DNA from 2 places in the Enterobacter sp. UPMP2060 genome. Region 1 is predicted to be linked to the other one. Evidence: predicted binding sites of a transcription regulator. Region 1 holds the regulator's gene; the other holds the start of a gene.
What was found. Region 1 encodes CRP, which controls carbon source genes, mostly activating them, when cyclic AMP is high. Its sites were predicted from a motif close to ATGTGANNNNNNTCACAT; they were not measured.
Positions count from the first base shown of each region.

Region 1 (7,241 bases):
ATTGCCCAACGCGTTTTCTTCGAGCAGCTGGCGCTCCACGCGGGCTACGCATTGGACTGGCGCGATATCGATCCCGACCAGTGGGTGGCGGCTAACCGAAGCGGCGCAACGGGGGATTTAACCGCGCTCAACGCTATCTTTGCCAAAGTAGTGAGCGAAGCGCGGGAATCTGAGTAGAATAGGGCGGCATTTTTTTCGGGAGCCGCCATGATTCTGCTGATTGATAACTACGATTCCTTCACCTGGAACCTTTACCAGTATTTTTGTGAACTGGGTGCAGAGGTGGTTGTCCGCCGTAACGACGAGATCGGACTGGCCGATATCGGGACGCTGGCTCCGCAGAAAATCGTGATTTCTCCGGGGCCGTGTACGCCGTCGGAATCGGGTATTTCTCTGGATGTGATCCAGCACTTTGCCGGCAAGCTGCCGATACTGGGTGTCTGCCTGGGCCATCAGGCGATTGCTCAGGCGTTTGGTGCCACCATCGTGCGCGCCGCGAAAGTGATGCACGGTAAAACCTCTCCGGTCACCCACGCCGGCACCGGGGTATTCACGGGGCTCAATAACTCGTTAACCGTGACGCGCTACCATTCCCTGGTGATTGACCCGTCGACCCTGCCCGACTGCTTTGAGGTGACCGCCTGGAGCGATACGCAGGAGATCATGGGGATTCGCCACCGCGAATGGGACCTCGAAGGCGTGCAGTTCCACCCGGAAAGCATCCTCAGCGAGCAGGGGCACGCGCTGCTGGCAAATTTCCTCAATCGCTGAATATCTGTTGCCTTGCTGTGATTTTTTATGCATATTTTGTGATTATATTTTCACAATCACTGTGACATAAAAATGGATGGTCATGACATGGCAACTGAACAACCAGCAATTACCCGCGCGACATTTGATGAAGTGATCCTGCCGATTTATGCACCGGCTGAGTTTATCCCGGTGAAGGGAAAAGGCAGCCGCGTCTGGGATCAGCAGGGTAAAGAGTATGTGGATTTCGCGGGCGGTATTGCGGTCACGGCGCTGGGTCATTGCCATCCCGCGCTGGTTGAGGCGCTGAAAACCCAGGGCGAAACCCTGTGGCATACCAGCAATGTGTTCACCAACGAACCAGCGCTGCGCCTGGGCCGCAAGATCATCGATGCGACCTTTGCCGAGCGCGTGCTGTTTATGAACTCCGGCACTGAAGCCAACGAAACTGCGTTTAAGCTGGCGCGCTACTACGCGACAACGCGCCACAGCCCGTACAAAACCAAAATCATCGCCTTCCACAATGCCTTCCACGGACGCTCCTTCTTTACCGTCTCCGTTGGCGGCCAGCCGAAGTATTCCGACGGGTTTGGCCCGAAACCGGCCGACATTGTCCACGTGCCGTTTAACGATCTGCACGCGGTGAAAGCGGTCATGGACGACCATACCTGCGCCGTTGTTGTCGAGCCGATCCAGGGGGAAGGCGGCGTGACGGCGGCAACCCCGGAATTCCTGAAAGGGCTGCGCGCGCTGTGCGACGAGCATCAGGCGCTGCTGGTCTTTGATGAAGTGCAGTGCGGGATGGGGCGTACCGGCGATCTGTTCGCTTATATGCACTACGGCGTGACGCCGGATATTCTGACCAGCGCCAAAGCGCTCGGCGGCGGTTTCCCGGTGAGTGCGGTACTGACGACGCAGGAGATCGCCTCCGCGTTCCACGTCGGTTCTCATGGTTCCACCTACGGCGGTAACCCGCTGGCGAGCGCCGTGGCGGGTGCCGCATTCGACATTATCAACACGCCGGAGGTGTTGAACGCCGTGAGCGCGAAGCGCGAGCTTTTCGTAAAACACCTGCAAAAGATTGATGAGCAGTACGATGTGTTCAGCGAAATTCGCGGGATGGGGCTGTTGATTGGCGCCGAGCTGAAGCCGCAGTACAAAGGCCGGGCGCGCGACTTCCTGCACGCCGCCGCCCACGAAGGGGTGATGGTGCTTAATGCCGGGCCTGACGTGATGCGCTTTGCGCCGTCGCTGGTGGTAGAAGACAAAGACATCGAAGACGGTTTAACCCGCTTTGCCGCGGCGGTCGAGAAGATAGTAAAAGGCTAATACTCGGTTCGCTTTAGCCGGCGCGTTAACCAAATGCCGTGATGCGGACGCTGACGCCATGCCACCGACGAAATGGTGTGCATGGTGTTCAGATGCCCCAGAACGCGCTGTAAATGCTGCTCCAGGGTGCTCATTGGCCCGTGGGTTAACGTCTCCGGCGCTTCCAGAATATTTGAGTCGCCCGACTCGCCCGGCGCGTCATACTCCAGACGCTGCTGGCACCTCTGCAACGCAATTTCACATGACTGCAAATAGCGCTGCGCCAGATCCGGCGTTAGCATCGTGTGCTCGCGCGCCAGCGTGGTCATGGCGTTAATATGCTCGACGATAAACTGGCTGTGCGTCACCCAGAGCTTCATGTCTGCCAGATAGTGCGAGTTAAAGCCTGGCTCCTGCATCGCCTGGTTGAGCGAGTTAAACAGGGCGTTGTGCGCCTGGTTGACCTTCATCCGCTGATAGGCCAGCGGGGAGGGCTGCGGGTCGTCGCTCAGGATCAGGCGAATAGCCTGCTGGTCGGCTTCCAGCGCGTCGTGGGCGTTCTGCCTCAGCAGCCCGCTCTGCCACTGCGGCCACAGCCAGACCATGCCGCCAAAGGCAATCAGGCAGCCGATCAGGGTATCAATCAGCCTCGCGACAATAAACTGTTCGCCATTGAGCGTGAGCAACTGCAGCGTATATACCGCCGTCACCGTAAAGCCCACCATCGCCCAGCCGTAGTTTTTGCGGATAATCAGGTAGCTCACCAGCGTAATCGCCAGCATCCCTGCCAGGGTATAGCCTTCCGGCACGTGGAAGTGCAGCGTCACGCCTGCAATGATCAGCCCGGCCAGCGTTCCGCCAGCCCGATGCAGAATACGCACCCGCGTGGCGCCGTAGCCGTTCTGGGTGACAAACAGCACGGTCATTAAGATCCAGTACGGTTTCGGCAGGTGCAGCGCCATGCCCATCAGGCTGGCGGTACTGAGCATCACGCTAATCCTTGCGGCGTTGCGCAGAGCGGACGATTTAAGAGAAAGATAGCTTTTGAGCGCGGGCAATAGCGGAAGCCGTTTTTGCTTATCCGCCATCAGGTCGCGGGGATAAAGCGGGCGCTGGGTGCGCAACACGCGGGCGATGCGGCTGAAGTGCCAGGCGGCAAACTGGCCGACCGGGTTATCGGGATGCTGGCGGGCGATTTTCTCCAGCGCGCCCAGCTGTTTTTCCATGTTAAAGCGCGTCGGGTAGCGGTGGTAGAGAATATCATCGGCCAGGATCCGCAGACGTGCCGATACGGTCTGCGCGTTCCAGCGGATCACCGCTTCGGCGTGGCTGCGCTCGACCAGCTTTTGCACCTCCTGCGGGTGGTGAAGGCTTACGGAGATATGCTCCTGTAGATCCAGCCCGACCTGGAAGGTGCGCAGCAGCCGCTTGTACTCGTGGTTCTTGTTGGCGGCGAGCATATGCAGCTGCTGATAGCACTGGCTTATGAGATCCACCACCTTCTGCTGGCGCGTCAGCAGCGGCGGTAAGGATTTTTCCGGGTCGGTATGCTGGGTGAGCAGGGTGTATTTGGCTTCGCAGTAATCCGCAAGCTGCACATAGAGCAGGCTCAGGGATTCACGCAGCGGCTGCTCCCGCCACAGCCAGAACCAAAACCAGTTAAACAGCCCGTACCATAATGTCCCCAGGGCGTAGATCAGCAGCGGCTCCCACACCGGCATGTTCCCGGCGAGGCTCAGCGTGAAAATGGCCGCAATCAGCGAGGCGGGAAGCAGGCGGGCGTGCAGCGAACTGATTTCCGCCGTGACGCCGAGCGTCATCGCCAGCACGGTCAGGATCAGCGGCAGCGGGATATCCCGGGCAAGCAGGAGTTGTACGGCGAGGCTACACCCGGCAAACAGGCAGCCACCGATAATCAGGCGTTTGAAAAAGCGCTTATGCGGCGTGTCCAGACCGGCAATGTTGCAGCAGGCGGGCACGAGGGAAAACAGCAGGCCTTGTTGAAGATGTCCGAGGATCAGGCCTATGGCCACAGGAAGACACAACACCAGCGTTTGCCGCAGTGCGTAGTTAACTTCCGGGTGATAGATCAGCCTGCGCCACATGGGGAATAGAGACAAAAACGGCGTGACACCTTGCGATGGCACGCCGTTTAAGCGGAATTAACGCGTTCCGTAGACCACGATGGTTTTACCGTGGGCGGAGATCAGGTTTTGATCTTCCAGCATTTTCAGGATACGGCCCACTGTTTCACGGGAGCAACCGACGATCTGACCAATTTCCTGACGGGTAATTTTAATTTGCATGCCGTCCGGGTGGGTCATGGCGTCTGGCTGTTTCGCCAGGTTCAGCAGAGTTTGTGCGATACGGCCGGTAACGTCCAGGAAGGCGAGGTTACCCACTTTCTCTGACGTGACCTGCAGACGGCGCGCCATCTGGGAAGAAAGACGCATCAGGATGTCAGGGTTAACCTGAATCAGCTGACGGAACTTCTTGTAAGAAATTTCAGCCACTTCACATGCTGTCTTTGCTCGAACCCAGGCGCTACGTTCCTGGCCCTCTTCAAACAGGCCCAGTTCACCGATGAAATCGCCCTGGTTCAGATAAGAAAGGATCATCTCTTTCCCTTCTTCATCTTTGATCAGCACTGCCACCGAGCCTTTAACGATGTAATACAACGTTTCCGCTTTTTCACCCTGGTGAATCAGCGTGCTCTTCGATGGGTACTTATGAATGTGGCAATGAGACAAGAACCATTCGAGAGTCGGGTCTGTTTGCGGTTTGCCAAGCACCATGCGCTGTTATCCTCTGTTATAAGCTGTCACCAGAGTCATCAGATGCATCCGGACTCTGGGGTTGCAATCGAATTCTTACCCATACCCTGGGAAGTCGGCTACCGTAACGTTTCGCAGCCAGTAAAGTTTGATGTCCTCTGCATACACGTGTAACGTCAATGTATTACTGTAGCATCCTGAGTGTTTTAGCATAGCTTTCGCCGCGTGTCTCCTGGTGTCTCGCTTCAGCATGATGCAGGTCGCCTTCCATTGCGATAAATGTAACGCACACGTAATCTGTCACCAAAAATGCAACGTTGGAGTTAATGAATATGCAAGCGCGCGTGAAATGGGTTGAAGGTTTAACGTTCCTGGGCGAGTCCGCGTCAGGACACCAGATTTTGATGGACGGTAACTCCGGCGATAAAGCACCCAGCCCAATGGAAATGGTGCTGATGGCGGCAGGCGGATGCAGCGCAATTGATGTGGTGTCGATTCTGCAAAAAGGACGTCATGACGTGACGGATTGTGAGGTTAAACTCACGTCAGAGCGTCGCGAAGAGGCGCCACGCCTGTTCACCCATATTAACCTGCACTTTGTGGTCACCGGTAAAGAGCTGAAAGACGCGGCGGTCTCGCGTGCGGTGGACCTGTCTGCGGAAAAGTACTGCTCGGTGGCGTTAATGCTGGAGAAAGCGGTAAAAATCACGCATTCGTATGAAGTGATCGAGGCGTGATTGATGGGGCATCGTGCGTGTTGATGCCCTCACCCTAACCCTCTCCCACAGGGAGAGGGAACATGCTCACGCGATCTGCTTCCCTTCCATCAGTCGCTCCACCAGCGGCGTCATGATGAGCTCCATCGCCAGCCCCATTTTTCCGCCCGGCACGACTAACGTATTCATGTGCGAAATAAACGAGCCCTGCAGCATTGCCAGCAGCCAAGGGTAATCAATGCCTTCGAGATTGCGGAAATGGATCACCACAAAGCTCTCATCCAGCGACGGGATGCTTTTAGCGGCAAACGGGTTCGAGGTGTCCACCGTCGGCACGCGCTGGAAGTTGATATGGGTGCGGGAGAACTGCGGCGTCAGGAAGTTAATGTAATCCTCCATGGAGCGCACCACGGAGTCCATCACCGCCTCTCGCGAATGGCCGCGCTCGCTCATGTCGCGCGTCAGCTTCTGGATCCACTCCAGGTTAACGATAGGGACCACGCCGACCAGCAGATCCACGTGGCGCGCCACGTCGTGTTGAGGGGTGACCACGCCGCCGTGCAATCCTTCGTAAAACAGGACGTCGGTGGGTTCCGGCAGCGGCTGCCACGGGGTAAAGGTTCCCGGCACCTGATTCCAGGGTACGGCTTCATCATAGGTGTGCAGATACTTGCGGGACTGCCCTTTGCCGCTCTTACCGTACTCTATAAAGGTTTGTTCCAGCAGGCCGAAGTCATTGGCCTCCGGGCCGAAGTAGCTGATGTGTTTACCCGAATCGCGCGCCTTACGAATGGCCATGTCCATCTCCGGGCGCGTGTAGCGGTGAAAGCTGTCGCCTTCGACCTCCGCCGCACGGAGATTCAGCTGGGCGAAAATCTTGCGAAATGCGAGGCTGGTGGTGGTGGTTCCCGCACCACTCGACCCCGTAACGGCAATAACCGGATGTCTGGCAGACATAGCAACTCCCTGACTGAAAAGGGTGGAAGATCAGCCGTGAAACGCGTTGCGGGGCATGATATTGACCGTCTCATGCAGTTCTGACCACACCAGCACCACGTCGCCGCTTTTCAGCTGGCGCTTAACATCGTTGACCTTTTGCTCAAGCGAGCGTTCCTGTTCACCATAATCGGTGCCTTCGCGTAATACAAAGCTTTCAATCAGATTATCGAGCGTTTCGGGAGCCAGATCCTGCCAGGGAATAATCATTTTGCACCGTCCAGATAAGGGGTCAGCCAGTCAGGAATACGCGCCTCAAGCCACATTTTCGGGCGGCGCAGCGTGCCGCCGATAAAGCCGACGTGGCCGCCGTGCTCGGTCAACTGATAGTGAACGTTGTCGGGCAGGAATTCCTGAGCGGGGATCGAGTGATGATCCATAAACGGGTCATCTTTGGCATGAATAATCAGCGTCGGCTGCGTGATCTTGCTGAGCAGCGGCATGGCGCTGCACTGACGATAATAGTCAATCGCATCGGCGAAGCCGTGGATTTTCGCGGTGATCAGGTCGTCGAACTCGCGGATACGACGCACCTTTTTCAGCTGGCGCAGGCTTACCGGCAGGGTATCCGGGTAGGCCTTCAGCTTACGCGCCGCGTTGGCCTTCAGAAGGTTGAGCAGATAGCGCTGATAGACGCGGGAAAAGCCCTTATCCATGTGGTAGCTACACTGCTCGAGCATAAACGGCGCGGAGACAA
Region 1 is NZ_JBSKJQ010000008.1:12,801-20,041, reverse strand. Features, by position in the region: gene ACWKXN_RS15925 (putative adenosine monophosphate-protein transferase Fic) at 1-177, shown strand, start outside; gene pabA (aminodeoxychorismate synthase component 2) at 208-771, shown strand; gene argD (bifunctional acetylornithine/succinyldiaminopimelate transaminase) at 859-2,079, shown strand; gene ACWKXN_RS15910 (YccS/YhfK family putative transporter) at 2,076-4,163, opposite strand; gene crp (cAMP-activated global transcriptional regulator CRP) at 4,221-4,853, opposite strand; gene ACWKXN_RS15900 (OsmC family protein) at 5,165-5,569, shown strand; gene ACWKXN_RS15895 (phosphoribulokinase) at 5,636-6,505, opposite strand; gene ACWKXN_RS15890 (YheU family protein) at 6,536-6,754, opposite strand; gene ACWKXN_RS15885 (hydrolase) at 6,751-7,241, opposite strand, start outside.

Region 2 (7,241 bases), on a different contig from region 1:
AGCAGCTGCAAACGTGCCAGATGCGCAGGGCGCACAGACTGGCGTTTTTCGAGCGAATCAGCAACATCTTCAGAGTAAATCACGTAAAACACGGCGAAGCTCCTTAACCGGTAAAAGTGTCAGTTACGTTATGTGAAAGGGCAAACGACTGCAATGTAAAATAAAAACAATGTTAATACCCTGATCTGAATGCGCCTTTTTTGGCCTCTCATGCGCTAAAGTTGCGCCAGAACAAAGTGTCTTATTGAATATGATTGCTATTTGCATTTAAAATCAGTGTTCGGTTTTTTAACGTTGATGATTATGACTTCGATGACCCTTGATTTACCTCGCCGCTTCCCCTGGCCGACGCTGCTTTCTGTCGTGATTCACGGTGCTGTTGTGGCGGGTTTGCTGTATACCTCGGTTCATCAGGTTATTGAAATGCCCGCGCCCGCGCAGCCGATTTCGGTGACGATGGTATCGCCAGCGGATCTCGAACCGCCGCAGGCTGCACCTCCGCCACCGCAGCCGGTGGCTGAACCTGAGCCAGAGCCCGAGCCTGTTCCGCCGCCACCGAAGGAAGCGCCGGTGGTGATCCACAAGCCTGAACCGAAGCCAAAACCTAAGCCGAAGCCAAAACCGGTGAAGAAGGTCGAGGAGCGTCCGAAACGCGAGGAACGTCCGGTTGAACCGCGTGCGACCCAGACGGTCGAGAATGCGGCGCCTTCGCGTCCGGTGATGAATAACACCGCAACCGCGCCTAAGCCGACAGTCAGTGCCCCTGCGGGCCCGCGCGCGCTGAGTCGCAACCAGCCTCAATATCCGGCGCGAGCGCAGGCCTTACGTATTGAAGGCCGCGTACGGGTTAAATTTGACGTCACTGCCGATGGCCGCGTGGATAACGTGGAAATCTTGTCCGCTCAGCCTTCCAATATGTTTGAGCGCGAAGTGAAATCGGCGATGCGCAGATGGCGCTATGAAGCCGGAAAACCGGGCAGCGGACTGATTGTGAATATTGTTTTCCGCCTGAACGGCGGGGCGCAGATGGAATAAAAAAAGCCTCCTGATGGAGGCTTTTTTTTTGCCTGTCAATCAGGCCTGCGGAAGTTGACGAGGTTTTCCCTCGCTATCCACTGCAACATAAATAAACAGCGCTTCAGTGGCCTTATAACGCTGCCCAATGGGTTCAGAAGAGACTTTCTTAACCCACACTTCGATGTTGATTGAAATAGAGGTATTGCCGCGTTTGACGCAGCGCGCGTAGCAGCAAACCACATCTCCCACCGCAACCGGGCGCAGGAAGGTCATGCCGTCCACTCGCACAGTCACCACGCGCCCGTGGGCAATCTCTTTTGCCAGAATTGCGCCGCCCATATCCATCTGCGACATCAGCCAGCCGCCAAAAATATCGCCATTGGCATTGGTGTCAGCGGGCATTGCCAGTGTGCGTAAAACCAGTTCGCCCTGCGGGGCGTTAGTTGTTGTCATTGTTTTAACTCGTAACGGAAGACTTCAGGCGGGATGCTACTATGATTTCACAGCGGAGAGAATAGACCAGAACGCCTGTCATAGACGTTCTGGTCAGTCATTAATCAGTGCTTGTCGTCCTGCGGCATGTGGCGATAGATGTATACGCCGCTTAACAGCGTGAAGATAAGCGTCAGCGCGGTCAGGCCGAAGACCTTAAAGTTGACCCAGATATTCTGCGGCAGCCAGAAGGCAATATAGATATTGGCAAGACCACAGAGAATAAAGAAGACCGCCCAGGCGATATTCAGACGGGACCAGACTTCCTGAGGCAGCGTCAGCTCTTTGCCCAGCATGCGCTGGATCAGCGGCTTTTTCATGACCCACTGGCTAATTAACAATGCGCCCGCAAACAGCGCGTAAATAACGGTCACTTTCCACTTAATAAATTCATCATTGTGGAAGAACAGAGTAAGCCCGCCGAATACGGCGACCAGGACGAACGTTATCAGCGCCATCTTTTCGACTTTGCGATAGCGCACCCAGCTGTAGATGAGTACAACAGCGGTCGCAACGATCAGCGCAGTAGTCGCGGCATAAATATCGTACAGCTTATAAAAAGCAAAAAAGACCACGAGCGGTAAAAAATCAAGAAACTGCTTCATTCTGTGATTCCATCTTCTGAGCGGGGCGGGAGGCAGCGATGCCGCCCGCCTCAGGATTACTGACGAATTAACATATACAGGCGGAACAGATAGACCAGCAGTACCGCTGAAATCAGATTGCTCAGCGTATTCGCCACTACCGCGCCAACGTTCGGCGTTAATACCGCAAAATTCGGTGCAAACAACAGCAGGAGCGTTTTGGCGAGCAGCCAGCCGATCACGGCGGGAGCCACCAGACGCATATTAGCCCATGCCAGTCTGATGCTGCTGCGCATCGCGGTAAAAATCCCCATTTTATCCTGCACCACCATCACAGGCGCAAATGAGAGCACGATAGCCAGTAATACGCCCGGCACCACCACCAGCATAATCCCCATTTGCACCAGCATGGTGGTTAAAAAGATCAGAATAAACAGCTTAGGTAAGACTGGCGCACTCGCACCAATCGCCCGTAAGGCGCTGACCCGGTGACCCGCCGAGACCAGCTGAATCATCAGCAAAACGCCGCCCGCCAGAACCGCATTACCGATCAGGCCCGAGAACGTGGACGCGGCAGACGCCCGCAGCAGAATTTGCTGCTGCTCCGGCGTCATGTTTTGCACCAGTTCAAACAGCCCCACGCTTCCGGCAAGATGGTCGCCCTGGCTCAGGCTGGCAATCTGTTCTTCACTCGGTGAGAAGGCATGGCCCAGCACCACCGTGATAAAGGCACATAGCAACGCGATCAGTAAAAAGGTTATGAACTGATTGCGGAAAAAGTTTCCCGTGTCACGGTAGACAGACTTCGCCGTGATAGACATGCACTCTCCTTGAGTATTGCAGGTGTTAATTAGCCGGCAATTGTACACCGGATGCACCTGCTGTGGCAGCATCAAGGCTTGTATGGAAAAGCATATCTTTGTAAAGCGGCGGTAATCCAACGCGCGCCCGGGCGCGATTGCAGGCTTCGTTGACCTGCCCATCTTCCCCCGACATGGCAAATTCCCGGCACGGGCTGGGCCGGTCATCATAGATAGAACACCGGGTAGAGACCCCTGGCTCACCCTGTAGCGCTACGCAGCGGGCCTGCTTTTGGTTTGTGCCGCTCATGCAGCGCAGAAAGGGCGTTAACGGCTCAGTAAGATGAACCGGAACGGTACCGCCGCCATCGCTGGCTTCGGCCCAGTAGAAAGAGACTCGAAAATACGCACAACAGGCTCCGCACGTCATGCACGGGTTGATATCACTCATGGCACACCTGCAAAAGAAGAACGCATCAAATCAACTTGTGAGAGCGATAAATTATCCAGCCGTCAGAGGAAGAGCAAGAGGGGAAAAAGGGAAAATTTTGTAACCGTGAAATGCCAAAAATTGACATGGAAACAACTTATCGCTTTTGGATGCGTAACAAAAAATTAATCCAGATCAATGAATGTTAAGTTACTGGTTTTAATGTGATCTGTAGCAGATCACTTATTACTCATTTGTGAGTATATTCTCATCCGCGATTAAAACCACAACGATGGAGCGGATATGAAAAAATTAGCGGTGGCAGCCCTTGTATTAAGCAGTCTCTCTGGCGGCGCGTATGCGCATGAAGCAGGCGAATTCTTTATTCGTGCCGGTTCGGCTACGGTTCGCCCGACTGAAGGATCGGATAACGTGCTGGGTATGGGCGGTTTTAACGTCAGTAATAACACCCAGTTAGGGTTAACGTTCACCTATATGGCGACGGAAAACGTTGGTGTTGAGCTTCTGGCTGCAACGCCGTTCCGTCATCGCGTGGGTCTGGGCGCAACCGGTGATATCGCTACGGTTCACCATTTACCGCCAACGCTGATGGCGCAATGGTACTTTGGCGATGCCAGCAGCAAGGTGCGTCCTTATATTGGCGCCGGTGTGAACTACACCACCTTCTTCGACGAGAAGTTTAACGATACCGGTAAAGAGGCCGGTCTGACTGACCTCAGCCTGAAAGATTCGTGGGGTATGGCGGGGCAGGTCGGTCTGGACTATCTGATTAACCGCGACTGGCTGATTAACGCCTCGGTCTGGTACATGGATATTGATACGGACGTACGCTTCAAGGCGGGCGGTCAGCAGCAAAGTATCAATACTCGCCTGGATCCGTGGGTGTTTATGTTCTCTGCGGGTTATCGTTTCTGATCCCCCGTCAAACTGGCCACAGGGTGGCCAGTTTGCTTTGCTCACTTCAAAACGACGGATAAACCGGCCGCTCATCAAGCTTTACGCAGTGCCTCAGGATATTTTCCCCATCATATAAATAGCTGAAAGCGTCGCTGGACAGGGAATGAAAAAGAATATCGCCGTTGGCAAACGGGATGATTTCGGTATCTCCCGCACGTTTATGTCCCGCACCGGTTTCAAAATGACCGTGCCATCGCTCCTGGGTATGGTCATAAACGTGCAGAATGACCTCGACAAGTCCTCTTTGCGGACAATTAAGGCGCAGGAAGGTAGAAGAGAAATTCAGGGGCAGCGCATGGAAGGGAATTAATAAGGCGAAAACCAGTAAAGCTCGTAAATACATCAAACCGCGAAAACCTCCTTCAAAAGGGAAGTGAGATTTTACTTAAGTCAAAGATCGCGTTTTTGCCGTGGATCAAGATGTCTTGTAATTCAATGGGATAAAGGCCCCTCGCGAGGCCCTTAGCGATCATTTTTGAATCAAATAGCGAATGGTCGGGCCATCCTGCTGGATATCCAGCACCGTGTAGCCGTGGTTTTTCGCATCCAGCGGAATGTTGTTGATGGACTGCGGACAGTCGCTGACCACTTCCAGAATTTCCCCTTTTTTGAGCTGCGGTAGGGCTTCAAGCGTGGCAACAGCCGGATAAGGGCAGGGTTCACCAACCATATCCAGACGGTAATCGGGCACGATCTCTTTCATGCAGCATTCTCCTGGGTTTCTGTTTTAACACTCGCGCGACGGAAGAAGCGTTTCTCCTGCGCGACAACCAGTAAAAAAGCGACCAGCAGCAGGGCGTAGGTGACCAGCAGGCCGCCGAGAGGGCCGAAGGTGCTCAGCAGGTTGACCTTGTCCCAGTTCGTGGCAAGCGCCGGGGACAGATCGTCCCAGAAGTACGCCAGGATCGTCGAGCCGATAACATTTCCCAGGCCCACCCACCAGTAATGCACCTGACCTTCAACGGCGCGGTACATCCAGCCGGTTTCACACCCGCCAGCCAGCACAATCCCGAAGCCAAACAGCAGGCCGCCAATCACCGCGTTAGGGCCAGCCCACATGATTTTCGGTTCAACGCCCAGCTGAACATAGCTGAAGATACCGATGGCGCTGACCGCCATCCCGGCGATAATCGCCTTTGCCATCATCGTGCGGCCGGTGATCCACATATCGCGAAACGCGGAGGTAAAGCAGATCTGCGCGCGTTCAATGAGCAGACCAAAACCCACGCCGAACAGCATCGCCAGGCCGAGTTTGGGCTGATTCATCGCAGTGCAAAGCGCCCAGGCGACCATAGCCAAAAAGACCAGCATACCGAGGCGGAAACGGCGACGCGCCTGGTCCGGCTTCTGGGTTAACGGAGACGCTGCGCTGACTTTTGTCATTTTCACCGGAATGCGGAACAGCGGCAGCAGGGTAAATTTGGCACCGAAGTAAGAGCCGATGGCCGTGGCGACTGCAAAGAACCAGGCGTGAAGCGAAAACTGAGGAATACCCGTAAAGAAAGCGGCCAGGTTACAGCCCATCGCCAGACGGGCGCCAAACCCGGCAATGATACCGCCGACTACCGCCTGCATTATGCGAATACGGCTTTTGGGCATCCGCAACTTAACGTTGTTTGCCCACAGCGCCGCCGCGAAACAGCCGCCGAACATGCCGACGATCATCATCCCGTCGATGCGGGTGAGCGGTGTGCCATCCAGATGGATGAGTTTAAAGTAACCCCACTCTTCGGTATGCACGCCAGCGAGCTGTAGCAATTGACCACCCCAGCGGGTGAACTCGCCGGTCACGGCCCAGAAGGTGCCGGTGATGCCGAAATAGTAGGTAGAGAGAATGCCTGCCGCGATAACGGCCGGAACAGGTGACCAGAACTTAACCAGGTAAGTCTGTTTGAAGGCGTGCCATGACATGAATAAGCCTCTGAACTCAGAAGGATTAAAGATAAAAAAGAGTCCAGATCATACGCTTGCACGCCAGAATGGAAAGCCATTCACGCCGAAAATATCGACGGGATCAATTTTGAGGTAATCCGTTGTAGAAGGTGTGGAAGGAAGGGTAACCGTCTGGCAGGAAGCCAGACGGTAGAGAGGTTATGCTTTACGCGTCGCCGCTTTCATTACGGTCACAAACGCTTTCAGCTCGGCCAGCATCTGCTCTGGCTTGTCCACGTTCTTTTCGATGATCTTCACAATCGCGGAGCCGGAGATGGCACCTGCCGCCTTCGCGTCAACCGCTGCGGTGACCTGATCCGGGGAGGAAATCCCGAATCCCTGCAGCGGAGGCGCGGCATGATACTCGGCCAGCTTCTCCACCAGATGATGCAGCGGCAGTGCGGCTTTTTTCTCGGCACCGGTCACGCCCGCGCGGGAGAGCAGGTAGGTATAGCCGCGTCCGTAAGAGGCAATCTGGCGCAGCAGGGCGTCATCGGCGTTCGGCGGGCAGATGAAAATCGGGGCGACGTTATGGCGCATGGCCGCCTGACGGAATGGCGCAGATTCCTCGACCGGCACGTCTGCCACCAGAACGGAGTCGACGCCCACGCGGGCGCACTCGGCGTAAAACTCATCGATACCGCGGTTGAACACCAGGTTGGCGTACATCAGCAGGCCAATCGGAATGGTCGGGTGCTTCTGGCGAATCGCCGCCAGCATCTCGAAGCACTGGGTCGGTGTCACACCGGAGGCGAATGCGCGCAGCGTCGCGTTCTGGATGGTCGGGCCATCCGCCAGCGGATCGGAGAACGGAATACCCAGCTCCAGCGCGTCGGCACCAGCCTCAATCAGGGTGTCGATGATCTTCAGCGACTGTTCCGGGCCCGGATCGCCCAGGGTGACGAAGGGAACGAACGCGCCTTCCTGGCGGGATTTCAGCTCTGCAAATACGTTGTCGTAGCGTTCCATCAGATTTCCCCTCGTGCTTTCAGAATATCGTGAACGGTG
Region 2 is NZ_JBSKJQ010000003.1:227,974-235,214, reverse strand. Features, by position in the region: gene ACWKXN_RS10095 (YciI family protein) at 1-92, opposite strand, end outside; gene tonB (TonB system transport protein TonB) at 313-1,035, shown strand; gene yciA (acyl-CoA thioester hydrolase YciA) at 1,075-1,470, opposite strand; gene ACWKXN_RS10080 (septation protein A) at 1,575-2,114, opposite strand; gene ACWKXN_RS10075 (YciC family protein) at 2,171-2,914, opposite strand; gene ACWKXN_RS10070 (YkgJ family cysteine cluster protein) at 2,940-3,344, opposite strand; gene ompW (outer membrane protein OmpW) at 3,627-4,259, shown strand; gene ACWKXN_RS10060 (hypothetical protein) at 4,306-4,644, opposite strand; gene yedF (sulfurtransferase-like selenium metabolism protein YedF) at 4,771-5,004, opposite strand; gene yedE (selenium metabolism membrane protein YedE/FdhT) at 5,001-6,212, opposite strand; gene trpA (tryptophan synthase subunit alpha) at 6,393-7,202, opposite strand; gene trpB (tryptophan synthase subunit beta) at 7,202-7,241, opposite strand, start outside.
Region 2: the regulator CRP is predicted to act here: its motif matches at 3,546-3,563, upstream of ompW (outer membrane protein OmpW).